DNA from 4 places in the Sphingobacterium sp. Mn56C genome. Region 2 is predicted to be linked to each of the others. Evidence: riboswitches for the same ligand, from Rfam matches in the RefSeq annotation. Region 2 holds a riboswitch; each other region holds the start of a gene.
What was found. A riboswitch is a leader RNA that binds a small molecule or an ion and turns the genes downstream of it on or off. The one in region 2 is predicted to bind S-adenosylmethionine.
Positions count from the first base shown of each region.

Region 1: another riboswitch for S-adenosylmethionine. It lies ahead of ACL9RF_RS10265 (methylenetetrahydrofolate reductase); the one in region 2 lies ahead of ACL9RF_RS12625 (O-acetylhomoserine aminocarboxypropyltransferase/cysteine synthase family protein).
Region 3: another riboswitch for S-adenosylmethionine. It lies ahead of metE (5-methyltetrahydropteroyltriglutamate--homocysteine S-methyltransferase); the one in region 2 lies ahead of ACL9RF_RS12625 (O-acetylhomoserine aminocarboxypropyltransferase/cysteine synthase family protein).
Region 4: another riboswitch for S-adenosylmethionine. It lies ahead of ACL9RF_RS00215 (5-oxoprolinase); the one in region 2 lies ahead of ACL9RF_RS12625 (O-acetylhomoserine aminocarboxypropyltransferase/cysteine synthase family protein).

Region 1 covers NZ_JBMOUC010000003.1:131,806-139,575, forward strand. Annotated here, with positions in the region: gene ACL9RF_RS10245 (SulP family inorganic anion transporter) at 1-751, shown strand, start outside; gene ACL9RF_RS10250 (carbonic anhydrase) at 825-1,472, shown strand; gene ACL9RF_RS10255 (FAD-dependent oxidoreductase) at 1,582-2,856, opposite strand; gene ACL9RF_RS10260 (glutamine--tRNA ligase/YqeY domain fusion protein) at 2,951-4,615, shown strand; gene ACL9RF_RS10265 (methylenetetrahydrofolate reductase) at 4,840-5,796, opposite strand; SAM riboswitch class I at 5,851-5,948, opposite strand; gene rimM (ribosome maturation factor RimM) at 6,090-6,614, opposite strand; gene ACL9RF_RS10275 (30S ribosomal protein S16) at 6,780-7,313, opposite strand; gene ACL9RF_RS10280 (UvrD-helicase domain-containing protein) at 7,490-7,770, shown strand, end outside.
Region 2 covers NZ_JBMOUC010000004.1:293,832-301,601, forward strand. Annotated here, with positions in the region: gene ACL9RF_RS12595 (YwbE family protein) at 86-292, opposite strand; gene holA (DNA polymerase III subunit delta) at 323-1,333, opposite strand; gene ACL9RF_RS12605 (type I restriction enzyme HsdR N-terminal domain-containing protein) at 1,500-1,961, shown strand; gene clpP (ATP-dependent Clp endopeptidase proteolytic subunit ClpP) at 2,045-2,740, shown strand; gene clpX (ATP-dependent Clp protease ATP-binding subunit ClpX) at 2,744-3,991, shown strand; gene ACL9RF_RS12620 (AMP nucleosidase) at 4,064-4,879, shown strand; SAM riboswitch class I at 5,095-5,204, shown strand; gene ACL9RF_RS12625 (O-acetylhomoserine aminocarboxypropyltransferase/cysteine synthase family protein) at 5,457-6,764, shown strand; gene ACL9RF_RS12630 (homoserine dehydrogenase) at 6,797-7,770, shown strand, end outside.
Region 3 covers NZ_JBMOUC010000002.1:201,342-209,111, forward strand. Annotated here, with positions in the region: gene ACL9RF_RS08310 (sensor histidine kinase) at 1-164, shown strand, start outside; gene ACL9RF_RS08315 (response regulator transcription factor) at 195-881, shown strand; SAM riboswitch class I at 1,157-1,256, shown strand; gene metE (5-methyltetrahydropteroyltriglutamate--homocysteine S-methyltransferase) at 1,326-3,644, shown strand; gene ACL9RF_RS08325 (hypothetical protein) at 3,796-3,972, shown strand; gene ACL9RF_RS08330 (DUF4833 domain-containing protein) at 4,030-4,554, shown strand; gene ACL9RF_RS08335 (alpha-hydroxy acid oxidase) at 4,694-5,866, shown strand; gene ACL9RF_RS08340 (6-pyruvoyl trahydropterin synthase family protein) at 5,956-6,375, shown strand; gene ACL9RF_RS08345 (exodeoxyribonuclease III) at 6,420-7,184, opposite strand; gene ACL9RF_RS08350 (peptidylprolyl isomerase) at 7,191-7,770, opposite strand, start outside.
Region 4 covers NZ_JBMOUC010000001.1:33,717-41,486, reverse strand. Annotated here, with positions in the region: gene htpG (molecular chaperone HtpG) at 1-1,454, opposite strand, end outside; gene ACL9RF_RS00230 (TetR/AcrR family transcriptional regulator) at 1,630-2,211, opposite strand; gene ACL9RF_RS00225 (hypothetical protein) at 2,279-2,461, shown strand; gene ACL9RF_RS00220 (hypothetical protein) at 2,461-2,862, shown strand; SAM-I-IV-variant riboswitch at 2,914-3,008, shown strand; gene ACL9RF_RS00215 (5-oxoprolinase) at 3,073-3,333, shown strand; gene ACL9RF_RS00210 (DUF2891 domain-containing protein) at 3,382-4,491, opposite strand; gene ACL9RF_RS00205 (YceI family protein) at 4,718-5,311, shown strand; gene ACL9RF_RS00200 (helix-turn-helix domain-containing protein) at 5,406-5,966, shown strand; gene ACL9RF_RS00195 (FUSC family membrane protein) at 6,046-7,770, shown strand, end outside.

The DNA.
Region 1 (7,770 bases), on a different contig from region 2:
ATTAAGTATTGAGGCCGTTGATAAATTGGACCCTTTTAAAAGGGTTACCCCTACCAACCGTGAATTGGTGGCTCAGGGGGTGGGTAATATGACATCTGGTTTTTTAGGTGGCTTACCTATGACATCGGTTATCGTGCGCTCATCGGCAAATGTTAATGCAGGCGGTAGAACCAGACAATCGGCTATGTTACATGGTATTTGGTTATTGGTTGCTTTATTAGCGATTCCTGTATTAATCAACCTGATACCTTTGGCTTGTTTAGCTGCGATTCTTTTACATACAGGGTATAAACTGGCAAAGCCCGCCTTGTTTAAGCAAATGTTCAGAAAAGGCTTAGACCAATTTATTCCGTTCACCATTACCGTCATTGCCATTGTATTTACGGATTTATTAATGGGTGTTGGTGTAGGTATTGTTGTCGCCACATTCTATATCTTACGTGCTAACATGCAAAACGCGTATAAATTCAGCATTGTAGGCGAGCAGCAGGAAAAAGCCGTATTGGTATTAGCAGAAGAGGTTTCTTTCTTAAACAAAGTGCCTATTCAGCAAAAATTGTACAGCTTACCAAAATCGGTGAACACTGTCTTAATCGATGGACAATACAGTAAATTCATTGATAAAGACGTTATAGAGGTTATACGAGACTTCGAGCAAAATGCGTTAAGCAAAGGGCTATCCATTGAATTACACGACGTTAGCTATAAAAAGCACAGCGTTAAAAACAAAACATTACAAAAAGTAGTTTAACAGAACAAAAAGTTTAATTATTAATGCAGTAATTTGGGCAGTGAAATAGCATGTCCTTACAAAAATTAAAAATATGGGAAATACAGATTTAGAATTAGGATTTCAGAAAATACTTGACGGAAATAAAGATTGGGTAAAATTTGTTAGTGAAGATACCACAGGTCGTTTCCAACAACTAGCAAAAGGTCAAAGTCCAGAAATTTTATGGATAGGTTGTGCCGATAGCCGTGTACCGGCAAATGAAATTACAGGAACAAAACCTGGTGAGGTATTTGTTCATCGTAATATCGCCAATATGGTTGTACACTCGGATATGAGTATGTTATCGGTACTGGATTATGCTGTAAATGTGTTAAAGGTAAAACAAGTAATTGTTGCTGGTCACTACGGTTGTGGTGGTGTTGCGGCATCATTAAGCCGTCAACAATTTGGTGTAATCGACAACTGGTTATGCCATATTAAAGATGTTTACAGATTACATGCACAAGAAATTGATGCTATTGATAATCATGAGGATAAGGTGAATAAGTTAATCGAGCTAAATGTTAAAGAGCAGGTATTCAACCTGTGCACCACTTCCATTATTCAAAATGCCTGGAAAGAAAGAGAAGATCTTGCTATACACGGTATGGTTATTAATATTGGAACGGGTGAGCTTATTGACTTAGGCACAACCTTCACAAACAACCAAGAATTGGGTGAAGTTTTTGCTTATAAATAGCAGCGAATTGGCTACAGGCTGTAGGGAGCATATGGTAATAGCTCCTTACAGCCTATACCTTATAAAAGATAAAGCGAGACAAAAAACAGTTTTGTGACTGTGGCAATGCTTAATTAACAAATTCCCCTTTGTTATTAATCGCTTTTGTATAAGGATTAGCATACCTATCGATCAGTACCGCAAACTCGTAGGGTGTTACAGGATGTTCTAAGTCAAAGACACCTTTAAATTTTAAGCCCTGAGACCATTCCTTTTCAACTTGAGCATCAATCTCCTCCCCTCGAAACGAAACAAAACGGATAAGCGACAAAATATCTTTTAGACGGAAGGTTTCAGCCTGATTCTCTGCAAACCAAATCTTACTCCTGGAATAAAGCTGATGAAAAACTGGTCTTACTGCAGCTACAGAAACCGTTCCACCAGTATCTAGGCTATACCCCAGGTCTGCATTTTGCAGCGGCAGCAGGCCGGCCAAATATACCTTCTGCAAGGATTTAAAATTGGGGTCGCTTATCGATATATTCTTTGCAGGCAACAAACGAGCATCAAAAACCTGTAACTCGCTTTGTAGCTTACGCACATCAATACGAGTATAGTTGGTTTTGAAAAAAGCACAGTAAGCTGCTGCTGCGCCTACCGCCTGTCCGACAGTAAACCGTAATGGGATATACTCGGAATCATCCGCAGGCAATAACGAGGTAAAAAAAACATGCCCGATTCGGTATTGTAAAATATGAGCGAAGGTAAGGGCCATTGCATGGGTATTATGCGCTCCAAGAGCGACAATAGTGCGTTGCAGAGGCTCCGGTATAGCCTGTACCCTCTGCAACTTATCCGCTTTTTGCAAAGAATCCTGGCCCGCAACAAAGGCCGCTAAAGCTTGGTTCGCTGTAGCGTCGACAACGGCACGGAACGAATATTTCTTTTTATTGGACAACCTTACATCGATATATTTTTTACGCATAGCAAGCTTGCTCACCGATACATTCATCATAATGCTGAGTTTAGTCTCGGCCCTGGCGATTTCTTCCAAGGCATGCCTTACAACATCGGGATTCATTCCGCGCTTTGCCGCAATTGCTGTGGAATCGTTTTTCGTCTTGGATTTACTGATTTTCATCAGGAGATCTAACCATATTCCAGCATCCATATAATCATTAGAAGTTATAGAAAGCTGCTTTTGCGACAACTCTGCTGTAAATACATCCGCATTTACCACCCATAGTGTAGGTACATTCGAACGCGCAGCCTGAACTGCAGCGGCAAAGGCTTCTACGCTATTGCCGTACACTAATAGTGTAGGGCCTTTATCTTTAGCTATACCCATAAAAGGAACCAAACAGAGTAGTAACCAATTGATGTGGAAAGATTTTCGGTTTATCATATCCTAAAATACATATTTTCTACGGGGAATATATCGATAAAGATATTTTAACCCAGCATTGTTATGTTAAGGCTTAAATAGCTAACTTTGTATCATGATAGAGGAAGATAAATCATTAAATTTTATTGAAGAAATTGTCGAAGAAGATCTTCGCAATGGAACACATGACGGACGTGTACTAACACGCTTCCCTCCTGAGCCCAATGGATATCTCCATATTGGCCACGCTAAATCCATATGTTTGAATTTTGGATTAGCCCAGAAGTACAATGGTAAAACTAATCTACGTTTTGACGATACCAACCCGGTAAAGGAGGATGTAGAATACGTAAATAGTATTAAACAGGATATCCAATGGTTGGGATTTCAATGGGCAGAGGAATTATATACTTCAGACTATTTCGAGACCCTTTATCAATATGCTGTTGAATTAATAAAACAAGACTTGGCCTATGTTGACGATAGTACGGCAGAAGAAATTGCCGCTGCTAAAGGTACACCAACAACGCCGGGCGTTCCTACACCTTACCGTAGCCGTTCTATTGAAGAGAATCTGCAGCTTTTCGAAGACATGCGCGCAGGTAAATATAAAGATGGAGAAAAGGTTTTGCGTGCCAAAATTGATTTGGCAAGCCCGAATATGCATATGCGTGACCCTTTATTATATCGTATAAAGCATGCACATCACCACCGTACCGGCGATGCCTGGTGCATCTACCCTATGTACGACTTTGCGCATGGGCAATCGGATTCTATCGAGAAGATTACGCATTCCGTATGTACACTGGAGTTTGTTCCACACCGTCCGTTATACGATTGGTTAATCGACAAGCTTGAAATCTTCCCTTCCAAACAGTATGAGTTTGCACGTTTAAATATGACCTATACGGTAATGAGTAAACGTAAACTCTTACAATTGGTAAACGAAAAGCATGTAGAAAGCTGGGACGACCCGCGCATGCCAACCATTTCGGGTATGCGCCGCCGTGGTTATACACCTAGTAGTATTCGCAATTTTTGTGAACGTATCGGTATTCAGAAGCGCGAAAACATGATTGATATCAGCCTTTTAGAGTTCTTTGTTCGCGAAGACTTAAACAAAAGTGCATGGCGCCGGATGGCAGTTATTGACCCTATAAAACTGGTTATCACAAACTATCCTGAAGGACAGGTGGAAGAACTTGTTGGCGAAAACAACCCGGAGGTTGAAGGTGGAGAGGGCTCACGAATTATTCCATTCGCTAAGGAATTGTGGATAGAGCGCGACGATTTTATGGAAGATGCACCTAAGAAGTTTTTCCGCTTAGGCCCGGGTCTTTCTGTACGTTTGAAACACGGTTATATTGTAACCTGCCACGACTTTAAAAAGGATGAAAATGGTAAGGTAACAGAAGTACACTGTACCTATGTCCCGAACTCTAAATCGGGTGAAGATACCTCTGGCCTAAAGGTGAAAGGTACAATCCATTGGGTTTCAGTTGCACATGCGAAAGAAGTTGAGGTTAGACAATACGACCGTTTATTTCAAGTAGAGAACCCTGCTGCTGAAGAAGACTTCAAGGCGTCAATTAATCCTAACAGCTTACAGATTGTAGAAAAAGCATTTGTAGAGCCTGATTTGTTAAATGCAGAACCTGGAAAGGGATATCAGTTTATTCGTTTAGGATATTTTACCCTCGACAGCAAGTCAACACCCGACCATCTAGTGTTTAACCGTACGGTTACCCTAAAGGATTCTTGGGCTAAAGTTAATAAATAGGCCTTATACAACGGGTTATATAATGTATAGGCAGTAGGTGCTAAGTATTACCATAAAGCTTAACACCTACTGCCTATTTTTTTTTACGGCCTTGTTAAAGCACGCTAGCCGCAGTTTATACAAATAGCAGGTCAAGTCGGCCGTTGCCAATAACCAAACGGCAGCTCTTTTATACCGTATTTTTGGATAGGCTTTTACCCAAATCAGACCTTTGTTAACAAGAGTTAAGCTAAACGCGCTACAATCTTTTTGGTAGGGCCAGGGTTACTCATGGTGTAAAAATGCAATACAGGCACGCCAAAGTCTATTAACTCCTTACATTGCTGTACCAACCATTCCTCACCAACCTTGCGCACATCAGCGTTAGTCTTACATTGATCTACAGCATCACTTAAATCCTCCGGAATATCAAGGTGAAAGATTTTAGGCAGCGTAATCAGTTGTTTTTTTGTCGTTAGTGGTTTTAACCCCGGAATAATAGGAACATGAATATCATGCTCGCGGCATTTAATAACAAACTCCTTATACTTATCGACGTTAAAGAACATCTGGGTTACAATAAACTCGGCTCCCATTTCCACTTTCTTTTTTAACCATTTGAAGTCGGTATTAAAATTCGGAGCTTCAAAATGTTTCTCAGGATATCCGGCAACACCAATACAGAAGTTCGTATGCTCCGAGCTGACCACATCTTCGTGTAAGTATTTACCCTGATTCATGTCCAATACCTGCTGCAAAAGGTCAGTTGCATAGGCATGCCCCTCCGGTGTAGGAATAAAATCGGGATCCCCCTTACGTGCATCACCGCGTAATACCAATACATTATCAATACCTAAGAAGTTTAAATCTATCAGTGCATTTTCCGTTTCCTCTTTGGTAAAACCACCACATATTAAATGAGGCACCGCATCGACCTTATATTTATTCATAATAGCCGCACAAATAGCTACCGTACCTGGGCGTTTTCTATACGACACACGCTCTAAGAGACCGTTGCTATGCTCTTTATATAAATAATCTTCCCGATGGTAGGTTACATCTATAAAAGGAGGTTTAAATTCCATCAACTCATCCATTGTATTAAAGATACTTTGGATCCCCTGCCCTTTAGGGGGCGGCAAAAGTTCAAAAGAAAACAAAGTTCTCCCCTTTGCGTTCTTGATATGATCTACAATTTTCATGTTTGTTAGTTTTTAGGCTTAGAGAAAATGCACGTGAGTTAACAGTGATTCTTCAGCTTATCTTTCCCATATGGGTAGAATGCAGCACCTTGACAAGCGTCAGGTTGCTAAGGCTTCAGCGGGTCTAGTCCCTCTGCCTTTCTCTATAAGCGTCGCTAATATCGCTAATCAAATCAAGAAGTAAAAATTAAAAAAGAAAAAAATAGAAAGTAGTAATCAACAGGTCATAATTTGAAGCAGGCTTTAGCACAAAGAGCATAGGCGCCACGTATGCTAAAGCCTGCTGCAGTGCGTTACGCTTTATAGAGGTCTACCAACCCTTCCGGAAGATCTACTTCGAGCACTTCCTCTTCAGCATCAATCCCTAAAATTAAATCATCAGACAATGGAAACATCAATTCTTTGCCATCCATATCTACGGTAGCTATAAACTGCTGTGGCATTTCTTGAACATCAATAATTTCACCAAGCTCACCATGTTCCTCATCGACAACCAGGTAACCGATTAAGTCCGTATAGCGAAAATCATCGGGATCACGCTCCGGCATTTTATCGTTTGGTAAATACATTTTTTTGCGTACCAAAACCTGCGCCTTATCGATATGATCGATATCTTCGAAGGTAGCATAGGCCGTACTATTGGGGTGTAGCTTTATTTGATCAATAAAATAGGGTACTAATTTTTTGTTCACTTCTAAAAAGATTATATCAAATTCCAAATCCTTATAATCTTCAAATTCAAAAAATAATTGAACCTCCCCTTTAAGACCGCGTGTCTTACTTACATAACCAATATAAAAACTGTCTTCGTTTGTCATTTTCTTTGTTCAAAACACAAAAATACAAATAAACCTGTATATGCAGGTCCGAAAAAGGAAGGTATATGTTAACGGGCTAACTAAAAAGCTTTCAGCAAGGCATAAACGTAAAGAAGGTGCTCCTTTTTGGGAGCACCTTCTTTAAAAAATCTGTGTAGGTAAAAATTAACCTTCAGCAGATTCTGTGTTTTCAGCAGCTTCTGTTGCTTCTACTTCTTCTGCAGCAGCTTCTTCAGCAACTGGAGCATTTTTAGCAGCTACAGCAGCAGCTATTTCTTCTTTTTTCTTCGTCTCAGCGATAAGAGCAGCTTTTTTAACTTCCGCTTTAGCGTTTGCTAATCCAGCTTTTTTACCTTCAACACGTGAATCTTTACCTTCTACCCAAGCAGCGAATAATTCTTCTGCTTTAGCTTCATCGAAAGCACCTTTTTTCACACCACCTTGCAAGTGTTTTTTGTATAAAACACCTTTTTCTGAAAGGATAGTACGTGCTGTATCAGTAGGTTGAGCACCGCTATTCACCCATTTTAAAGCTTTTTCTACGTCTAAAACGATAGTTGCTGGGTTAGTGTTTGGGTTGTAAGAACCTAAACGCTCAATGAATTTACCATCACGTGGTGCACGTGCGTCTGCTACTACTACGTGGTAAAAAGGTTTTCCTTTTTTACCATGTCTCTGCAATCTGATTTTAGTTGCCATGTTTTATTATAATTTATGTATTCAACATATCCCCCGTACAACATGTAAGAGGGGACGCAAAGATAAAAAGATTTTTTGGTATTTTAATAACGTTCTTTATAGATTACTAGACGAACAGGATAACATTAGTATATTAGTGAATTCGTAATAATATAAACGTACAATAAGATAACACATTGGCAGCACCATTAAAAATACTGAAGGCATCAGCGGGTTCAGGGAAAACGTTTAGCCTCACTTTGCATTACTTATCGCTGCTATTGGCGAATGAAAATAGCTATAGAGAAATACTAGCCGTAACTTTTACCAATAAGGCTACAGCCGAAATGAAAGACCGTATCCTGTCGGTATTACAGGGCTTAGCCATCGCAGACCCAAGCAACCGGATTGAAAGTGTGCGTAGCCTATTATTAAAGCAAAACCCTTCCTGGACAAGCAACAGTTTAAAGGATAATGC
Region 2 (7,770 bases):
TTCAATTTTCACGAGGGACAAAGGTAAAAATAAAAATGAAAAAGTGAAAATTAATTATTAAATATTAATAGGTATAGCAGCGGATTTAAAAGTCATCTTCAATAATTTCCTGCACCCTTCCAATCTGTCCGTCGGTAAGACGTACTTTAATACCTCTATGATGAAAAGGCGCCGAAGTAAGCAGATCTTTAACAATACCTTCTGTCAGCTCGCCTGTGCGCTGATCTTTCTTCAATACTATATTCACCAACATACCTGGCTTAATATCGGCTCTAGTCTTCCCGTTGCTCATTATATTTTTTTGTTTATTATTATTTTATGTTTAACTCAAAATTTTAAAAACCATCTCCCGCATAAGGTCACCATCCCCCGTATGGAGGCCTAAATTCAAGCCTTTAGATTTTAAATCATACTCCCGCAACACCGATATTACAGCAAAAACTTTGCGTCGGTTAAAATTGCGCGCTGCAACATCGTAGTCTTTCGTAAAAAAAGGGTGTACCCCCAATTCCTTGGCTACAGCTGGCGACGATTTATCCGACAGGTAATGGTATTTCAATACCTTAATAAAGTATCCGGAAAGGGCAGCTACCACCACGACAAATGGATTAGACTTCGGATTGGCGGCGAAATAATCCACAATTTGTATGGCTTTTACCATATCACGTTTCCCTAAGGCTGTATTAAGTTCAAAGACATTAAAATCCTTACTTATACCAATATTTTGCTCCACATCCAAGACTGTAATATCCTTATCTGCAGGTACATTCAACAAAAGCTTCTGCAATTCATTGGTAATTTTTGAAAGATCTGTCCCCAGATACTCGGCCATCAGCACGGCAGCCTGTGGATGTATTTTACGGCGTTCCCTTTGAAGTTCCTCCTGTATCCAAGCCGCAACCTTATTGTCGTACAGCTTCTCCGATTCAAAGGCCACACCTACCTTCTCTATAACCTTATATAGCTTGGTACGTTTGTCAAATTTGCCGTGTTTATAGGCGAACACCAAAATTGTGGAGGGCGTAGGATTTTCGAGGTACTTCAGCAAAAATTCATCATCCCCCTTCCAGCGCAGCGCTTGTGCCTCTTTAACCACAATAACCTGGTAATCGCTCATCATCGGAAAACGCTTAGCTGCGCTCACTATTTGTATTAAATCGGTTTCCTTACCATACAAAACCGTCTGGTCAAAGCCCTTTTGTCCCTCCGCCAGTACCGTATGTTCTACAGCATCGCTAATTACATCTATATAATGGGATTCCTCACCGTGTAAGAGGTAAACAGGCTTATATTTCCTATTTTTAATATCATTTAATATAGACTGTGCATTCATACCCTGCGAAAATAAACATTTTTGTTGAAATGGTTTTCAGCCAAAGCAAAGTATGCCTCTATAGGCAGCTATTATCGCGCTATACCAGCGAAAATGTCTCCTATAGGCGGCTGTTAACCGTATCCTGCAAATTTGTTTTTACTTACAAAAATTAATACCTTTGCCTATGTTTAAACCCACAGCATTAAACTTACCTCCGGCAACCTTAAAACTTTCTCGAATACAACAAAAAGTTTATGTTTTTGATATATTGAGAAAAAAAAATCTGTTGTTAACGCCAGAGGAATGGGTTCGCCAACATTGGGTGCACTTCCTCCACCAGTTTAAGAAGTACCCCAAAACTTTAATGAAAATTGAGGGTGGATTGGTTTTAAATGATTTACAAAAACGTAGCGATTTACTTATTTATAACACGAAGGGAGAAAAGATTCTGCTGGCCGAATTTAAGGCTCCAGACGTAAAAATAACGAGTAAAACGTTTGAACAGATTAGCAATTACAACAGCATCCATAAAATCCCCTTGTTATTGGTAAGTAACGGTTTGGAGCATTACTTCTTTAAGGTAGACTTTGTGACGTCTACCTATACCTTTATAGACGAACTCCCAATTTACAATAAGGAGACATAAAGTTTATCTTTTTTTAAGAAAAACAGTTTATATTAGTCCTTATTAAATAAATACATAATTAGAAAGTATAGAAAGTTTAGAAAATGAATATAGATAAAAACGAATTCAGAAAATACGCCATAAAACACCACAGAATTGGAAGTCAACATGTTGATAGCTTTATTGGCCGTGTAGAAACAAACTTGCCTACGAATTTAACGCCCTATATTGTTGAAGAAAGACAGCTTAATGTGGCACAAATGGATGTGTTCTCTCGTCTTATGATGGACAGAATTATCTTTTTGGGCGATGGTATCAACGATCAGGTAGCAAACATTATTCAGGCTCAGTTGTTGTTTTTACAATCTACAGATGCGCAGCGGGATATACAGATCTATATTAACTCGCCAGGTGGTAGTGTATATGCCGGTTTAGGAATTTACGATACTATGCAGTATATTTCACCGGATGTTGCTACAATCTGTACAGGTATTGCGGCATCTATGGGCGCTGTTTTGTTGGTTGCGGGTGCCAAAGGTAAACGTGCTGCATTAAGACACTCACGCGTTATGATTCACCAACCTTCGGGGGGTGCACAGGGTGTAGCATCGGATATGGAGATTAACCTTAGGGAGATGATGAAACTTAAAGAAGAGCTTTATAGCATTATCTCGGAACACTCTGGTCAATCGTACGAATGGGTAGAAAAATCATCCGATAGAGATTACTGGATGAGAGCTGTAGAAGCGAAGGAATTTGGAATGATTGACGAGGTGTTAGCACCTAAAAAAGAGAAATAACGAATGAGTAAAAGTAACAAAGATATACATTGCTCCTTTTGTGGTATCAGCAAAAATGAAGCTTTAATGCTTATTGCAGGTGACGGGGCGCATATCTGTGATCGTTGTGTAACACAAGCTGGTGAAATTTTAGCGGAGGAATTGAATCAACGGAAGAACAAGTCTTTACAGACAACCTTGCAATTGATTCGCCCTTTAGAAATTAAGCAACATTTGGACCAATATGTTATCGGTCAGGACGATGCTAAAAAAGTAATTTCCGTCGCCGTGTATAACCACTACAAGAGGCTGAATCAAAAATCAAGTGCCGATGAAACTGAAATTGAAAAGTCGAATCTAATCATTGTTGGAGAAACGGGTACCGGAAAAACCTTATTGGCAAAAACCGTTGCTAAAATATTAAATGTACCTTTTTCTATTGTCGATGCCACTGTTTTAACGGAAGCTGGTTATGTAGGTGAGGATGTGGAGAGTATTTTGACACGCTTGTTACAAGCAGCAGATTATGATGTGGCCGCTGCGGAGCGTGGCATTATTTATATTGACGAAATTGATAAGATTGCACGCAAAAGTGATAATCCATCTATTACACGTGACGTATCTGGTGAAGGCGTTCAACAGGCCTTGTTAAAGATTTTGGAAGGTACGAATGTGAACGTACCACCGCAAGGCGGACGTAAACATCCGGACCAAAAGATGATCACTGTAAACACAAGTAATATCTTGTTTATATGTGGTGGTGCTTTCGATGGTATACAGAAAAAAATTGCCAACCGTTTAAGAACCCAAACTGTAGGGTACAAAATGGTGGAAGAGGAAGAAGAGATCGATTTAAACAATTTATACAAGTATATTACACCACAGGATTTAAAAAGCTTTGGTTTAATTCCTGAATTGATTGGTCGTTTACCTGTCCTTACCCATTTAAATCCTTTGGATAAGGAGACCTTATTAAGTATTTTAACGGAGCCTAAAAATGCATTGGTAAAACAATATATTAAGCTGTTTGAATACGAAGACGTAAATTTAAAATTCGATAAGGAGGTTTTTGATTTTATTGTGGATAAAGCCTGGGATTTTAAACTTGGGGCACGTGGTTTGCGTAGTATTTGCGAGGCCATTATGCTCGATGCGATGTTTGAAATACCGACATCGAAAGATGATCGTGAGGATAAGACACTCCATATTACCTTGGAGTATGCAAAGAAAAAATTTGCAAAGTCTGATATGAAAAAGCTCAAAGTTGCTTAGCATCAAAACCCCTCACCTGAAAATGTGAGGGGTTTTGTTTTTAATAGACAGAAATATATAAACGAAATTAGTATGAACAAGAAAAAAACTGTAGATAGTCCGATAACACCAGGACTGAAATCAAAAAATGATATCGTAAACAACTGGTTGCCGAGATATACGGGAATGCCTTTGGAAGAATTTGGCGCCTATATTTTATTGACAAATTTTTCGAAGTATGTAAAAATGTTCTCCGCCATGCACGACGATGCGCCTATATATGGGGAAGATAAGGCTATGCAGGCCTGTACGGCCAATGGTATTACCATGATTAACTTTGGTATGGGTAGCCCCATGGCGGCTACGGTGATGGATCTTTTATCGGCCATATCCCCTCAAGCGGTTTTGTTTTTAGGGAAAACAGGCGGACTAAAAAAGAAAATCGCCGTAGGTGAATTGATCTTACCTATTGCGGCAATACGTGGCGAAGGTACTTCCAACGATTATTTCCCACCTGAGGTGCCTTCATTGCCGGCCTTTGCTTTACAGAAAGCCATCTCTACTACGATCCGTGATCATGAACGCGATTATTGGACTGGTACGGTTTACACGACCAACAGACGGGTTTGGGAACACGATAAAAACTTTAAGAAATACCTTAAATCTATTCGTGCTATGGCTGTGGATATGGAAACGGCAACGATATTTAGTGTGGGCTTTGCAAATAAGATCCCTACCGGAGCATTGCTGCTGGTATCCGATCAACCTATGGTTCCGGAGGGTGTAAAAACTATTGAGTCGGATCTTTCGGTTACCGCAAAGTTTGTCGAAACACACCTAACAATCGGTATCGATGCGATAAAACAACTTATCAACAACGGGTTAACCGTTAAACATCTTAAGTTTTAAACTCGGCTAAAAAATAGTTTATAACTTAAGATGTTTTAGAGCGTTTAAACCTTATATGCTGGTGGCAGCCCCTAAGCAGCGTCCATTGCTCTGACTACTGCCACCTCCTATTTTAATTTTTCCATTTTAATTTTAAATTTTTATTTTTTATTCTATATTTGTGTTCGGCATTATATAATGTCGACCTAATCAATACCTCTAAACATATAGGTTTTGGTTTATAAAGAAGTGGCGAGAGACTGGCTCAACGACCCACTGGCAACCATCAGTTTTTGAAAAGGTGCCAAATCCTGTCCAAGATGTTATGTCTTGGAGACTATAAATTAAATAGCAAACTATATGAAATACTACGTGACCTTATTTCTTGCAAACTTTACCGACACACCGATGTTGGTTACCATCTTTATGCAGCTTTTTAAGGCTAAGGCGACCTTCTGCACCCGAATGCGTTAGTCGTCTGGACAATATTTTTATGCCTCTAATCGGCAGAAGATAATTGTGCCTGCAGAAGACGACCACCTTCAATCCACCACTTAAAAATTAATATTGTACTTTATATCCATAAAATTGAAAAGAAATGGCTGATAATAAAAATCTTAAATTCGAGACCTTACAAATACACGCTGGCCAGGAAGTAGATCCTACAACAGGATCGCGCGCGGTACCTATTTATCAAACTTCATCGTATGTGTTTGAAAATGCAGAACATGGTGCAAATCTTTTTGCTTTGAAGCAGTTTGGAAATATTTATACGCGGATTATGAATCCTACAACAGATGTTTTCGAAAAACGTGTTGCAGCGTTGGAGGGTGGCGTAGCCGCTGTAGCGGTGGCCTCCGGACAGGCAGCGCAGTTTATTGCACTAAATAACATCTTGGAAGCAGGTGATAACTTTGTTACGGACGCGAACTTATATGGCGGTACCTACAATCAGTTTAAGGTTGCTTTTAAAAGATTAGGTATTGAAGCTCGTTTCGCTGGAAGCTCAGATGCTGAAGCTATTGAGAGCCTTATCGACGATAGAACAAAAGCGATATATGTAGAAACTATCGGTAACCCGAGCTACAATATTCCGGATTTTGAAAAAGTTGCTGCCGTAGCACGTAAGCATGATATCCCGTTTATTGTGGATAATACTTTCGGTGCCGCGGGTTATTTATTTAAACCATTTGAGCATGGTGCTAATGTGGTGGTAGAGTCGGCAACGAAATGGATTGGTGGTCATGGTACGAGTATTGGTGGCGTTATCATCGATGGGGGTAATTATAATTATGGCAATGGGAAATTTAAACAGTTTTCAGAACCTTCAGAGGGTTACCATGGTTTAGTATTCTCGGATGTGTTTGGCGAAAATGGCCCTTTTGGTAATATTCAATTCGCTATTAGAGCGCGTGTGGAGGGTCTTCGCGACTTTGGCCCGGCCTTATCGCCTTTCAACTCATTTTTGCTTGTACAGGGCTTAGAAACGTTATCCTTACGGGTACAACGCCATGTGGATAATGCCTTGGAAATTGCCCAGTGGTTAGAAACGCATCCGCAGGTAGAAAAAGTTAGTTACCCTGGACTAAAAAGCCACCCGTATCATCTAAGTGCGCAGAAGTATCTTAAGAATGGTTATGGTGCGGTGTTATCTTTTACGATTAAAGGTGGTGCTGAAAAAGCAAATGAATTTATTGACTCCCTATCCTTAATCAGTCATTTGGCGAATGTAGGCGATGCAAAAACGCTAATTATCCACCCTTCAGCAACAACACATCAGCAGTTAAGCGATGAGGCACAACAGGCTGCTGGAGTTTATCCGGGTCTATTGCGTCTTTCTGTTGGTATTGAACATATTGATGATATTAAAGATGATCTTCAGCAGGCTTTCGATAAAATAAAATAGCTTAAAATATATAAATAGGGAAAGAGATAGAAATGAGTAAAAAACTTACGATTGGTATGTTTGGCTTTGGCGTCGTTGGCCAAGGTTTATATGACATTATCAAAACTAAAAACCTGAACCTTGAGATCAAGAAATTTGTAATCAAGAATGCAGATAAAAAAAGAAGTCTTCCTGCCGAACTTTTTACTACGGATGCTGAAAAAATTTTGGGGGATTCTGAAATTAATACCGTTGTAGAGTTGATTGACGATGCGGATGCAGCATTTGAAATTACAAAAAGAGCCCTTTCTTCGGGTAAGAATGTGGTGTCGGCAAATAAAAAAATGATCGCTACTCATTTGGAGGAGCTTACCGAGATACAACAGCAGTATGGCACGTCTTTATTGTATGAAGGTGCTGTATGTGGCAGTATTCCTATTATTCGTAATCTTGAAGAGTATTATAACAACGAGTTGCTACATTCGGTAAGTGGTATTTTTAATGGTTCTTCAAACTATATTCTTTCGAAGATTTTCAATGAAAACCAAACGTACGAGGCTGCCTTGAAAAAAGCGCAAGAATTGGGTTTCGCTGAAACTGACCCTACATTGGATGTTGGCGGTTACGACCCTAAATATAAACTTGCTATTGTGGCATCTCATGCTTATGGTTTATTTATTGATCCTACGGCGGTTTTAAATTTAGGAATCGACAAATTAAACGATGCGGATATTCGGTATGCTAAAGAGAAGAACTACAAAATAAAACTGATTCCTTTGGCCAAAGAAGTTAATAATGCTGAGGTTGTGTTGTATGTTTTACCGAAGTTTATTTCCAAGGATAACTTATTGTATAATGTAGAAAATGAAAACAATGGTGTTTTGGTAAAGGCAGCATTTGCGGATGAGCAGTTTTTCTATGGTAAAGGTGCCGGTGGTCACCCGACGGGTTCTGCCGTATTATCGGATATTACGGCTTTACGCTACGACTACCGCTATGAGTATAAAAAACACTTGGAGTCACAGGA
Region 3 (7,770 bases), on a different contig from region 2:
GAATTCCAACAGGAAATGTTCACAATGTTAAAGGATTCGGGTTGGGGTTAAGTTATGTACATGATATCATTAAAAGATTGGATGGCAAAATCCAAGTGAAAAGTGAGAAGGACAAAGGCACGACCTTTGAAGTTACCTTGCCGTTAAAGTCGGGTAAATATTAAATAGAATTTGAACGATTAAAGACTTTAGTTATGCAAAAAATATTATTAGCAGAAGATGATCCTAACTTAGGTGAATTATTAAAAGATTACCTCGAACTTAAAGGTAAATATGAAGTGGTATTGAGCCAAGATGGAGAGAGCGCACTGGAACAATTTCGTAAGGACAAGTTTGACCTCTGTATTTTAGATGTTATGATGCCGAAAAAGGATGGCTTTACATTGGGCAAAGAAATTCGTAAAACGAATACTACGGTGCCTATTATTTTTGCTACGGCTAAAGGTATGATGGAGGATAAAACGCAGGCTTTCGAACTGGGTGGCGACGATTATATCACCAAACCTTTCCGCGTTGAAGAGTTATTGCTACGGATTAATGCCCTCCTAAAACGCATTAACAAAGATAAGGATGAAGAACTTGCCGATAAATTTGAAATCGGCGGTTATTTCTTCGACTATACCAGCCAGGTGATTTCTTATAAGGGGCAACAGCAAAAATTGTCTACAAAAGAGGCGGAATTATTACGTTTGTTATGCTTAAAAAAGAACGATGTCTTAACGCGGGAGGAAGCCTTAATAAAAATTTGGCACGACGATAATTACTTCACGGGCCGTAGTATGGATGTCTTCTTAAGTAAGCTTCGTAAGTATCTGAAAGAAGATCCTAATGTGGAAATTGTTAACGTTCACGGTAAAGGTTATAAATTATTGGTGAGCTAATTTTTAAAGGCTTTACAACCACAACAAGAAGATGAAATTAATCATCTTCTTGTTGTTTATACCAACAGCAAAAACCTGCTACAGGCAAACCCGGTATAACTGTAACAGGCACATTATTTGGCTAAAAAGAAAACTGCAAATCGCTTACCTTCAAAATAGCCCCCTCCTGTTAGGATGAAAACACTTCAAAAAAAAATAGCCAAATATAGGCCTGCTCTTTTAAAACTTTTTACAAAAAACTTTGTTTTTTAAATTTCCATTCTATAGATTTGTGACGCTTATAGAGAAAGGCAGAGGGAATAGACCCGAAGAAGCCTTGGCAACCTGTCACCAGACAAGGTGCTAAATTCTACTCCTGATGGAGAAAGATAAGCCGAAGATTCTAGTCCAAGAACCTTCTCTACAGCAGAAAACTATTTTTATTAAAACAATAGGGAAAAGACTATGTTACTTACTAACAACCTAGGTTACCCAAGAGTGGGACCTTTCCGTGAATTGAAAAAAGCTAATGAAGCGTATTGGGCAAAGAAAATTTCTGCGGAAGAATTATTAGAGGCTGGAAAGACTATCCGTCAAAACAACTGGAAAACACAAAAAGATGCAGGTATCAACTTGATTCCTTCAAACGATTTCTCGTTTTATGATCAAGTATTAGACTTATCTTTAACAGTAGGTGCAATTCCAGCTAGATACAACTCGTTACTAGGTAAAATCGACCGTCAGTACAATTTAGATTTATACTTCGCCTTAGCGCGTGGTTTCCAGGAAGGTGGCGTAGATGTTACGGCAATGGAAATGACAAAATGGTTCGATACTAACTACCACTATATTGTACCTGAGTTTGTTAAAAACCAAGAATTTAAATTAACATCCGAAAAATTCTTAAACGAATACAACGAAGCGAAAGAATTCGGTATTGAAACAAAACCTGTTATTATTGGCCCTATTACTTACCTATTATTGGGTAAAGAAAAAGAAGCTGACTTTAACCGTATCGACCTTATCGACAATCTTTTACCGGTTTACGAAGAGATATTATCGAAATTAGCGGATGCTGGTGCTGCATATATTCAGATTGATGAGCCTTTCTTGGCTTTGGATATCGATGCGCATGTGAAAGCGCTTTACGCTACGGTATTTTCTAAATTGTCGGCAGCAGCAAAGGGTGCTAAACTAATTGTAGCGACCTACTTCGAGGCTTTATTGGATAACGAAGATATCGCTGTAAACCTTCCTGTTCACGCTTTACATATCGACTTGGTACGTGGCGAAAAACAATTGGATACTATCTTAGCTAAAGTACCTGCCTCATTGACCTTATCTTTAGGTGTGGTAGAAGGCCGTAATATATGGAAAAATGACTATGAAAAGTCTTTAGCAAAAATTCAACAGGCTGTTGACGCTTTAGGTAAAGACCGCGTTTGGGTTGCTCCTTCTTCCTCTTTATTGCATGTTCCTTTCGATTTAGACAACGAAAAAAACGAGACTTCGCTTCCTGCGGAGGTTAAAAACTGGTTGGCGTTTGCAAAACAAAAACTTGCTGAGGTTAAAGATCTTGCAGTATTGGCGGATGCGGATGCCGAGGTTGATGAAAATACAACTAAGCGTTTCGAAGCTAACAAAGCTGCTGCCGAAAGTCGCCGTACATCTCCTTTAATTCACAAACCTGAAGTTAAAGAACGTGTAAACAATATCACGGATGAGGATGCTAAGCGTACTTCAGCATTTGCAGCGCGTAAAGCTGCGCAACAGGCTAAATTTGGATTACCGGCTTTTGCTACGACAACAATTGGTTCATTCCCGCAAACAAAGGATGTTCGTAAGTGGAGAGCTGACCTTAAAAAAGGTGCTATTACACAAGAAGCGTATGATAAAGCCATTGCAGAAGAAACGGAAAATACCATCCGATTGCAAGAAAACTTGGATATCGATGTGTTAGTACACGGTGAATTCGAACGTAATGATATGGTTGAATATTTCGGTGAGCAATTGGCGGGGTACGCATTCACCTCAAACGGATGGGTACAGTCTTACGGTTCTCGTTGTGTTAAACCTCCGGTTATTTATGGGGATGTTTACCGCCCTGCAGATATGACTGTTCGCTGGTCTGCTTATGCACAATCTTTAACGAATCGCCCGGTGAAGGGTATGTTAACGGGTCCGGTTACGATATTACAATGGTCATTTGTTCGTAACGACCAACCACGTTCGACAACAACATACCAAATTGCATTGGCAATTTTGGATGAGGTACAAGCTTTAGAAAAAGCGGGTATTAAAATTATTCAAATCGATGAGCCTGCTATTCGTGAGGGTCTTCCATTACGTAAAGCTGACCAACAGGATTACTTGAACTGGTCTGTACGCTCCTTCCGTGTGTCTTCATCTAATGTAGAAGATGATACGCAAATCCATACACACATGTGTTACTCCGAGTTTAACGATATCATCCGTGATATTGCAGCGATGGATGCAGATGTTATTACGATTGAAACATCACGCTCACAAATGGATCTGTTGGAGGCATTCGCGGGCGAATTTAAATACCCGAATGATATCGGTCCTGGTGTATACGATATCCACTCGCCACGTGTACCTAGTACAGAAGAGATGGTTGAGTTATTGCGTAAAGCAAAAGCAGTAGTACCTGCCGAACAATTATGGGTTAACCCAGACTGTGGTTTGAAAACGCGTGCATGGCCTGAGACTAAAGCTGCTTTGGAATCTATGGTTAAAGCAGCGAAAATCTTACGTGCTGAATAATCCTTTCTAATTAGTCCTATTATTAAATATTAAAAGCTGTCTTGCTATGCAGGGCAGCTTTTTTTTTGCGTATACCCACATGCCATTGCCTATAATTCACAATAAATCAAACTTTTTGATTCTATTGGCTGTTACCTTTAAAAAACATAATATGAAAAAATTAGCTCAATTTACAGTGTTCGCCTTCGTTATCATGTCCTTAAGCAGCTGCCAGGTAATTGAAGGTATTTTTAAGGCCGGTGTATGGTCTGGTGTTATTATGGTTGTACTGGTATTGGCTTTGATTATCTGGCTTATATCCAGACTATTTGGTGGTGGTAAAGGTTAATTAATTTTAACTTTATTGGTAATACATTAAAATCATGTAATTTGCACAAAAACAGGTATGAAAAAGTGCATTTTATCCTTCTTAATAAGTGTATCCGTATTGTCGGTTTTCGGACAAGACGGATACCCTACCCCGCATGTTGCTGATCTTTTATTCTATATTCAACATAATAGAGGAAAAAATGCTTTTATATACCAAGCAAATTACAGCGCAACAGGCGAACTCGACAGCAACAACCCTATTCGGGTAACACGGCAGATTTTTGAAAATAAAGGTGAAATAAAATCCTTGAGTACCGTACAAAAAACTTTTGCCTACGGCGTAAATACCCACAAAATTGGCGACAATACTTACGAGGTAAGTTTGGTATCTTATCCCGCACAAAAGCTATACCTCAGTGTCGACAAAAATAAACATGCTAAAATAGAAACCTCCGTATCGGGCGTAAAAATGAAAGTTAACCGACTATTTATTCAGCAACGGGAAGGTACCTCGGGCTTAAATACCAAAGTCGACTACATCCATTTTTTTGGAACGGACGGACAGGGTAAGTCTGTAAATGCCAAATTGTTCCCTAATTAAAGCTGGGCATCTTACCTGTACTATGCTGTTCTAAAAAAATAAAGCATACTGCAGCAGTCAACAGCCTTTTAATGGCATATATTACCCATTTTTTTGTACATTAGCCCAACAAAACTAAATCGACCTTTTTAGCATAATAATGAGCAAAAAAATTGTATTCCCTTACCATTCAAAATATCCATCGGTAGCGGATCTTAAAAGAAAAGCAAAATCTAGGATTCCGAAGTTTGCATTTGATTATTTAGAGGGCGGCTGTAATGAAGAGCTTAACTTATGGAGAAACGAAAATGATTTCGATAACATTCTATTAAAGCCTCAGTATTTACGGGTAGGTAGCGATATTGATATGTCGGTAGACTTATTCGGACACCGCTACAGTGCACCTTTTGGTATCTCACCAATAGGCTTGCAAGGATTAATGTGGCCTAATGCTCCAGAAATTCTAGCTAAGGGTGCCGCAAAGTTAAATATTCCGTATACGTTAAGTACCGTTTCTACAAGTAGCATTGAACGCATTGCGGAAGTTTCTGAAGGAAAAGCTTGGTTTCAATTGTACCATCCTACTGAAGATCGCCTACGCGATGATATTTTAAACCGCTTAAAGGCTGTAGAGTGCCCTGTATTGGTGGTCTTGGTCGACGTACCTTCTTTCGGCCTGCGCTACAGAGAAATTAAAAGTGGCTTATCGATGCCGCCGAAGATGAATATTGAAAACATCTTCCAAGCAATGATTCGCCCTACCTGGGGTATTAAGACGTTACAACATGGTATCCCTTCCTTTGCAACACTGAAACCTTACATGGAAAAAGGGCTGGATTTAAGCCAGCTGGGGCAGTTTATGAATAAAACCTTTACCGGAAAGGTGAATATGGAGAAAGTGAAAGCCATCCGCGATATCTGGAAAGGGCCTTTGGTACTTAAAGGTATTGCGACAGATGAAGATATGGAAGGTGCCATTCAGCTTGGCGTAGATGGTGTCATCGTATCGAACCATGGTGGCCGTCAGCTTGATGCCAGCGAATCTTCTATAGATTCCTTAATCCGATTGGCCGGAAACCCTGCCTACAAATCCAAAGTAAAAATTATGATGGATGGCGGTATTCGTTCGGGTGTGGATATTGCGCGTGCACAAGCCGTGGGTTCAGACTTTAATTTTATGGGGCGCCCGTTTATGTACGGTGTCGGCGCTTTAGGTAATGAAGGAGCGGAACATACAATTAATATGTTTAAAGCACAGCTTTACCAAGTGATGCAGCAATTAACGATTGAAAAGATCGATCAGTTCCCAGACAGACTATTACGCATAAAATAATAATACCCTATAAGGTGTAGCGCTTACAGCAGGTGGCTTACCCGCTGTAAGCGCTACACCTTAATACAAATATTCCCTATCTTTGCCTTATGATTACAGCAGAAAGATATCACGATATTTCATGTGGACATAGAGTGGTAGGACACGAAGGCAAATGTCAATACCTTCATGGTCATAATTATAGAATTCACTTTGTGGTGGAAGCCATGGAATTAGATAGCGTTGGCCGGGTATTAGATTTTTCAGTTATCAAAGAAAAACTTTGCCTATGGTTGGAAGACAATTATGATCATAAATTTTTGATTTGGGAAAAGGACCCTTTACTTACGCAGTTACAACAAATTACTGCCGAAAGCCTGGTTGTGGTACCGTTCAACCCTACGGCAGAGAATATGGCGAAGTACTTGGTAGAGGTGGTGGCACCCCAACAATTGGCAGATTATCCCTGCCGATTGATTCATTGTAAAGTAGAGGAAACAAGAAAATGTTCGGCAACATATACGTTATAAAAAAAGGTTCGGCAAAAATGCCGAACCTTTTTTTATAACGTAAATTATTTTATTTCCAATAATACGGGGCAGTGATCCGAATGTACCGCGTCGGCTAAAATACGAGCCCCTACAATGCGATCACGTAGGGCCGCAGAAGCCATATTATAATCAATACGCCAGCCGAGGTTCTTGCCGCGAGATCCAGCCCTATAACTCCACCAGGTGTACTGATGAGGCTCCGGATTTAAATGTCGAAATGTATCAATAAAGCCGGAATTAATAAAGTTTTCCATCCATTCCCTTTCCTCCGGTAAAAATCCCGAAGTATTAGCGTTGGATTTAGGATTATGGATATCGATAGCCCGGTGGCAGATGTTATAATCGCCGCATACAATTAAATTCGGATGGTCGGCAAGTAATTTATGCGCATAGGCATAGAAATCGTCCAAAAATCTATACTTAAAAGTCTGCCGAGCATCGCCCGTTGTTCCCGACGGAAAGTAGGTCGACATCACCGAAACATCCTCAAAATCAGCCCGGATTACACGGCCCTCAAAGTCATAGTCTTCATGACCGCAACCATACTCCACATGTTTAGGCGATATTTTCGTGAAAATCGCCGTCCCGCTATACCCCTTTTTCTGTGCCGGATACCAGTAATGCTCGTAGCCCAAGGCTTCTAATTGTTTAACTTCAGGAATTTGGTCTGGCGTAGCCTTAATTTCCTGTAAGCATACCACATCCGGGCCCACACCTTGCAGCCAGCCCAACCAATCTTTTTTCAATGCAGCACGCAGCCCATTGACATTATAGGTAATAATTTTCATGCACCGTTAAAGCTTATAATGTTTTGATTTGAAGCCATCCAATAAACGTAAAAAGAAACCCGTATTCGGCTTTAACCCCTTTAAAATACGCTCTTGGTTTAAGGCTTCACGTCGTGTAAGCAAACGCATATACATACGTTCATTTTCCAGAGGTCTATCCTGCTCATTTGTTTTTACACTAGCGATAGCATCTACAGTCTCTATACCATTAATCACATACCCAAAAACGGTATAGTTACCATCCAGATGCGGCGTACCACCCACTGTCGTGTAAACCTTACGCTGTAAATCGGTCATTTTTTTACCCTGCATACGGAAGGTCTCCAAAGAATCCAGCCCTGCGGCAGAAAAACGTCTTCCTTGAACGATATAAAACTGCGATGCAGACGATTCTTTCGCCGGGTTATTATCACGTGCGGCACCCAAGGCCCCACGCTGGTGAATAATACCATCCCGTATCTCTGAAGGGATTTTGTAGTTCGGGCCGCCCTCCCCCAGCAAAACATTATCCCCAGCACGTTTAGAATCCGGATCTCCACCCTGAATCATAAAATTGCGGATAACACGATGGAAAAGCAAAGAGTCA
Region 4 (7,770 bases), on a different contig from region 2:
TTCAACTGCACCTTCTCGCCTCCTTTTTGTTCCAGATATGAAGCAAAGTGTGTATCTAAAGGACCATCTAATACCAACACCTCATAACCTTTCGCTTTTGCGGACGCGATAAAACCATCCTGCTGCGCCACATCACTGCTATACAAGTACACAATGTTACCATCTTTGTCTGCTTGAATATCTTTTACCTTTTCAAAGTACTCCTTGATGGTATACTTCTCGTTATCGGTATTTTTAACTAAGCAGAAGTCATTTGCCTTCTCCGCAAACTTTTCATCGCTCAGCATGCCATATTTAATAAACAAGCCAATATCCTCCCACTTCTCTTCAAAACCTTTACGATCGGTTTTAAAGATCTCTTGCAACTTATCCGCAACTTTTTTAGTGATATAGCTATTTATTTTTTTAACGTTACCATCAGCTTGTAAAAACGAACGCGAAACATTCAATGGGATATCCGGTGAATCGATAACACCATGTAACAACATCAAGAACTCAGGAACGATATCCTTAACTTCGTCGGTAATAAATACCTGGCGCGAGTATAACTTAATTTTATTACGCTGTACCTCTAACTCATTTTTAATTTTCGGGAAATATAAAATACCCGTAAGGTTAAACGGATAGTCTACATTCAAGTGAATCCAGAACAAAGGTTCATCGGTAGAATAAGGATACAACTCTCTATAAAAAGCCAGATAATCCTCATCTTTTAATTCCGACGGAGCTTTTGTCCATGCCGGGTTTGTATTATTAATAATATTATCAACCGTGATGGATTTATATTTAGGTTTACCCTCTTCGTCCTCGCCATCCTCAACCGACGACGTTTTAGTGCCAAAGCGAATTGGTACCGGCAAAAACTTAGCATATTTATCTAAAATCTCCTGAAGTCGAGCCTGTTGTAAAAATTCGGTCGACTCGTCATTGATATGTAAGATAATATCTGTTCCACGTGTGGTACGCTGTCCCGCCGAAATTTCATAGGATGTACTACCATCACAAGTCCAGTGCGCCGCCGTAGCCCCATCCTGATACGATAAGGAGTCAATTTCAACCTGATCGGCAACCATAAATGCAGAATAAAAGCCCAAACCAAAGCGACCGATAATCTCATTCGCGTCGTTAGCCTCTTTAAATTTCTCCATAAATTCAGTTGCCCCCGAAAAAGCAATCTGATTAATGTATTTTTTTATCTCCTCAGCAGTCATACCAATACCATTATCCGAAATAGTAATGGTTTTTGCGGCCTCATCAAACTTAACATCAACGATTAAATCGCCAACCTCCGCATTATACTGACCTAAAGATGATAAACGTTTAATTTTCTGAGATGCATCCACAGCATTGGAAACTAGCTCTCTTAAAAAAATCTCATTGTCTGAGTATAAAAATTTCTTAATTACCGGGAAAATATTTTCCGTATGGATCGATATACTACCTTTTTCCTGCATATGTTTTAAAATTTTATATGTGCATTAATTTATGTAAAAAGCCTAGCAAGGCTTGTTCCAATACCCTAAATTAAGACATGATGTCAGTTTGCAACGACTTTATGACAAAGCGTAACACAAAAAAAACAATTCGCTCATTTTTTTTGTCAGCATGTGCAGCAGCACGAGGCAGCAATTAGGCCATATAAGGTTTAAAAAGCGATTCCACCGCCCTTTTATACTGTTGGAAAGCCTCCTCGCCATCATGTCTTTCGGTTAAGGCATTATGTGCAAGCCAAAAATCACTGACAATAAATAAGAGTCGAACCAAATCTTTTTGGGCTCCTGTCGACGGTAACACCCGAAATACACCTATGGCCGACAAATGCTGAAACAACATTAAAAACTGTACCTCGCGCTCTTGGGTAAGCTGGAAATAACGGTCGCGAATAGCCGGAATCCAATTTCCAATTTCCACGAAATGCAGAAACAGAAAACTGTATTTTCTATGGATGTGAAAAGATTGCCTCAGGTATTTTTCAAAACCATCCAAATCCAATATGGTGCCCATACGGAGCAAAGACAACAGCCTGTCGAATTCTTCAATCAAACCTTCAAATAAGGCTTGAATAATATCTTCCGTATGCTTAAAATGGTAATGCAGGTTTCCGGCACTAATCCCCAATTGTGCAGCAATATGTCGGGTCGTAACCGTACGAATTCCTTCGGCATTATACAGGGTCAATGCAACCTCAAGAATGCGATCTTTTGTTTTCATACCCAAAATTAGAACATTTGTTCTAATTTTGAAAACTATTTGTATTTTTGTAAAAAATAGTTGCGAAATGAAAAGGAAACAAAATTTTATTGAACGTAATATGGCGGAAATAAAGAATACACTATTTCCAGAAAACGAACAGGACAGCACCCTGCGAAAAAATGCGAAGAAATTTGGCTGGGTTATGTTTTTACTCTTAATGTTATGCAGCACCATTACTATGCTTATTGCCGTATCCTTTGCACATTAATGCGGCAATTTATCGATCCTTTTGTGGTCTTCTATGCGAGCAGCTGGTTGCTTATACGTTATACACGGAAGATGGGATGCCCAATTCCATGGCTCAACAATTGGCTTACCGACTTTGTATTTGTCCCCCTTATTTTGCATTTTATGCTGATTGTGGCCTTAACAATCGCCGGCAACCGCTTTCGTTTCCGCTTTCCGCTGGTACAAATTATGGTTGTTTGTCTGTATGTAGCTATTGGTTTTGAATATATTGCCCCGAAATACACCAGCTACAATACTGCCGACTGGGGCGATGTACTGGCATATTTTCTGGGTGGTATAGCGTTTTATTATATTCACCAGCCTTATACCCTAAGGTTACATCGCAAAAAAAACTTAAAAATCGATAAAACAATAAGTTAACTAATAAAAAAGTAAAAAAAATTTGTAATTACAAAAAAGACTACTAGATTTGTAGAGTATTCAGAATTGCACGACGCAATACCAACCGAGTGCAGTCACCGCGGTGGTAAAACAATACGGGTTTTCGACCAAAATAAACGTTTAAAAACGCTTATTTTCCAAAACAGTTCTGATACGATTTATGGTTTAACGGCTTAAATTTTAAATGGTATGTCAACTACACAACTTTATCAGCATCTCTTTGATAAGTTCAGCAGCTACAGTGTTGAGGAACTTATCCAATTTAATAACGACACCGTAAACAGCGAAGGCTGGGGCTCGAGCAAAGCAGCATTCCGGACGGCCATATTGGCTGCCTTCTCACGCAAGGGCTTAGATTTATCGCAGATCGTAAGTAAGGAAGATGGTTTCACGGTAGTGAAGTATGTTTCTGTACGACTGGAAAACAATGTACTCATTCCAAAAGAATAACCTAAATAAAAAAAGGGGCCTACCTATTACGTTTGCCCCTTTACACGTTTATTCGCCCTTACTAATGCCGTATAAGGCAAACGTACCCAACCAATGCGAGCCCATATAGTCGTCTTGTGTTGAAAGATTAGGTAAGGAAAAATCAATATGCGCTTTCGCCAACTTACGCAGGTGATACAATTTCGGACTTGTACTTGCGATACCATATAAACAGGCTGCCCTACTGTAATTTAATCCATCCAGGTGCACGAGGTGCCCATCGCTACGATCTTTAACAATGGCAGGAGCTAAACTAAAATTGCTGGCATAGATATTCGGTAAAAATTTATGAAGCCAATCCTGGTAGTCATTTGCATCCAGTATTTTAGCCATTAAATACGCCTCCTCCAAACAGGGTGACAGGAAGTCAATACCACTCGGTTCGTACGCCAAATCACAATTCACATCTTTTTCAAATAACCGCTTGCCATGCGTTATAATAGCCTCCTCAAAATCTTTATCGCCCACAGTACGCGCATAATCCAGCGACAAGGATAAGCCAAATGCCGAGTTTATATGCTGCCCGTTACGTATGGGGTAAACTAAATTAGGCAGGTAGGCTTTATACCGTTCCACCAGCAAGCTTACCAACGGCTGTAACGCCGTTTTCCACCGCTGTGCATCAGTATCCTTCCAGGTATACAGACTCTCTTGTAGCTTAAACAACCAAGCCCATCCATAGGTACGCTCGAAACTTGTATTATTTACATCATTAAAAAAGGCCATTTCTACGGCTACATGCTCGGGTGTAATATGCGAATTTAAAATCGCACGCACCGCACCCGATTTATCAAGGTCTGGAAAACGCTGCATAAGCGTTACAATAGACCAATAACCATGTACCGAAGAATGCCAATCGAAACAGCCATAAAATATAGGACGTAATGCTTTAGGCGTTTTTAAGTCGCTGACAGCGCCAATTGTTTGCCCCAGTTTATTGGGGTACTCCACAGTTAAACAATGTGTAGGCAGTGCAAATATATGCGCTGCCATTTGCTGGTCTAATGTCGCTGTATAGGCGTCATTAGCAGATTTTCCCTCCTGATTTGTTAATTGTTGGCAGCTGAGTAATGTGGCACAGATACTGGTAAAGGCTAAAGATGGTAGATATCTTTTCATAGCATGGTACAAGATTAGTTTAAAATATAAAACCAAGTTAAGCAATAATCCCGTAGGCTAAAGCGCTATTTTAATTTAGGCGAAGTAAAGGGTACACACCGGAAAGACTATAAACGACACTACCATGACAAACAAAAAACTGTTTTTTTTATTTCTTAATCTAGATTAAGTTTGGTGCTAAAAAAGACTACCACCTTTGTCGAACAAATAAAAACAACAAGAAGATATGAAATTAATTTTTAACGTAATTGCAGGTTTACTTTTGTTAACAAATGTATCCTTTGCGCAAACAAAATGGTCTGTAGATCCCGCACACAGCAACGTACATTTCGAAGTGAAACACTTAGGGATTTCCTTTGTCGACGGACAGTTCAAAAAATTAGAAGGAGCCGTAGAGTCTACAAATGACAAAGATTTTAACCTGGCGAAAATAAACTTCGGTATTGATGTGAATAGCATAGATACGCGTATTGAGATGCGCGACAAACACCTTAAGAGTGATGATTTTTTTAATGCCGAAAAATTTCCTCACATCACCTTAAAAAATGCAGTTTTAAAACGTGAAGGTAAAGGCGGGAAATATGTTTTAACCGGAGACCTAACTTTACGTGACGTTACTAAATCGGTGAAATTTGATGTGGTACAGCATAATGGCACAATCACTGACCCATGGGGCAAAACCAGAGCAGGATTTACAGCCTCTACCACGATCAATCGTTTAGATTATAATATCAAGTATAACGATAAGTTGCCTGATGGGGTACCAGCCGTAGCTGCGGATGTTAAAATTGTAGTAAACGTTGAAATTGTTAAAAATTAAGTCATAATTTTACCATTACGTAAATATATAAGGTCGTCAGGGTTATCTTGACGACTTTTTTTTATTAAGTTTATATCGCTACATAATTAGAAAGATGGAATTAGCGGTGAAAAACATGGTCTGCCCAAGGTGTATTTCGGCAGTGGAAGATATTTTAAATACCCTACAAGTCGACTATAATACAGTCGACCTTGGAAGAATACAACTTGTAAAAAACATAACTCCCGCAAAGGTAGCGGCTATAAATTCGGCGATACAAAAAATTGGCTTTGAGCTGATCTCCAATCCAAAAGAGAGCTTAGTGCAGGATATCAAAACCCATTTGATTGCGTTGATCCATGCTCCCGATAAAATTGAAAACCCTAAACTATCGGTATACCTGAGCGAGCGTTTGTCTGTATCTTACCAGACTTTAAGTTCGGTATTTTCGGCCATGGAGCATAGCACCATTGAGAAGTATTTTATCCAACTAAAGATTGAAAAAGCAAAGGAGTGGTTATCTTACAAACAGTTGTCTTTAAAAGAGATTGCCTACAAGCTTAATTATAGCAGTTTAGCACATTTAAGCAAGCAATTTAAGGAGGTTGTCGGTGTATCGGCATCCCAATACCGGGAGGAACAAATGATAAATCGCAAACACTTGGACGATATTTAGTGAAATTTTGCCGGCTGTTTTATTAAGCACATTAAAATTATTTACTTCCTTTGTATCCATAAATTTGAAGGCACAATAGATGAAGAAAACAGAAGAAATAAGCAGTTTTTTTTATGGTCAATATTTTGCTGAGGGGCTACGTATTACCTTAGGAACCATTATCCCGGTAATTGTATGTGCGCTGTTTGGTCAATTTCTTACAGGAACGCTGATTTCTTTAGGCGCTTTAATCGTAGGCCTTTCGGATACCCCCGGTGCGCCAAGCCATCGCCGCTTTGGCATGATTTACTGTACCTTAATAGGGATGGTAACGCTCACCGTCACCGCATTAGTTAACGACAATATTATACTGATGGCCATGGTTATTGCTGTATTTTCGTTTCTATTGTCTATGCTTGCCGTATTTAATGCCCGCGGTGCCACCATTGGTACCATGTGTATTCTGGTAATGCTTATCAACGTTAAGAGCAACCATCCTTTGTCTGAGGAGTTTTTATATATCGGCTACTTCGTTGTTGGCGCCTTTTGGTACATGCTTATCAGTTTCTCGATTATGCAGGTTCGCCCCTACCGCTTAGCGCAGCAGGAAATATCGGAAACTATTATTCAGGTTGCAGATTACACCCGCCTGAAGGCCAACTTTTATGATCTTAAAAAGGATATTGATGAGAACTATATAAAACTTATAGAGAAGCAGATTTCTGTCAATGTACACCAGGAAAATGTGCGTAATATTCTTTTCCAAAGCAAACGTTCGATTAAAGATACAACCAAAGAGGGGCGTTTTTTAAGTTTAATCTTTAACGATGTGGTCGATATTTTCGAGCAGAGTATGACTACACATTATGATTATGAAAGTATACGAACGACCTATGGGCCATCGGGTGTACTGGATAAGGTGCGTAGCATTATTATGAAGGTATCTCACGAACTGGATAATATAGGGTACAAAATCAACGCGAATAAAACCCCTAAACCCCTTTATGATTTTGATGCCGAGATCGAAAAATTACGCTTTGCTGTAGATGAATTCGATAGAAACAACCCGGTAACATCCTATCCTTTAAAAAAGATTATTATCAATATCCGTACGATGACAAAACATGTGCAGGATATTTTTCAATACGGACAATTTAAGCTTGTTGACTCCGAAAGTAAGGAAAACGAGGACTCCGAAAAATTCACCAAAACTGAAGCCCTAAATTGGCAAAGTTTTAAAGATAACCTAAGTTTAAACTCGTCGGTATTTCGACATGCCTTACGGATGTCTATTATGCTGTCGGGAGGGTATCTATTTTTAAATTATATCGACTACCCCAAGTTTGGTATGTATTGGATATTGCTTACGATTTTGGTTATCCTTAAACCCGGTTTCGGACTTACGAAAGAGCGTAATGTTCAGCGTTTAATAGGCACCGTAATCGGCGGTATCATCGGTGGTATAATATTAATGACTATCCCCGATCCAACGGCCAGGTTTGTAATTTTAATATTCTTCTTCCTTATTGCGTATAGCCTTTTCCGCATAAATTATATTATGGCGGTTATTTTCATGACTCCCTATGTTCTTATTATGCTGAGTTTCACAGGCGTAAACACCATAGAAATGGCCAAGGAACGTATTCTCGATACCTTTATTGGTGGTACGGTAGCGTTTTTATCGAGTTATATTATTTTCCCCAATTGGGAGAGTTTTCTGATTAAATCGAATATGCGTAATTTACTTATCGCCAACTACCATTACCTGGCGCAAGCGATACAGGCATTAGCGGGGAATGATTTAAAAAGGGCGGATTACAAACAA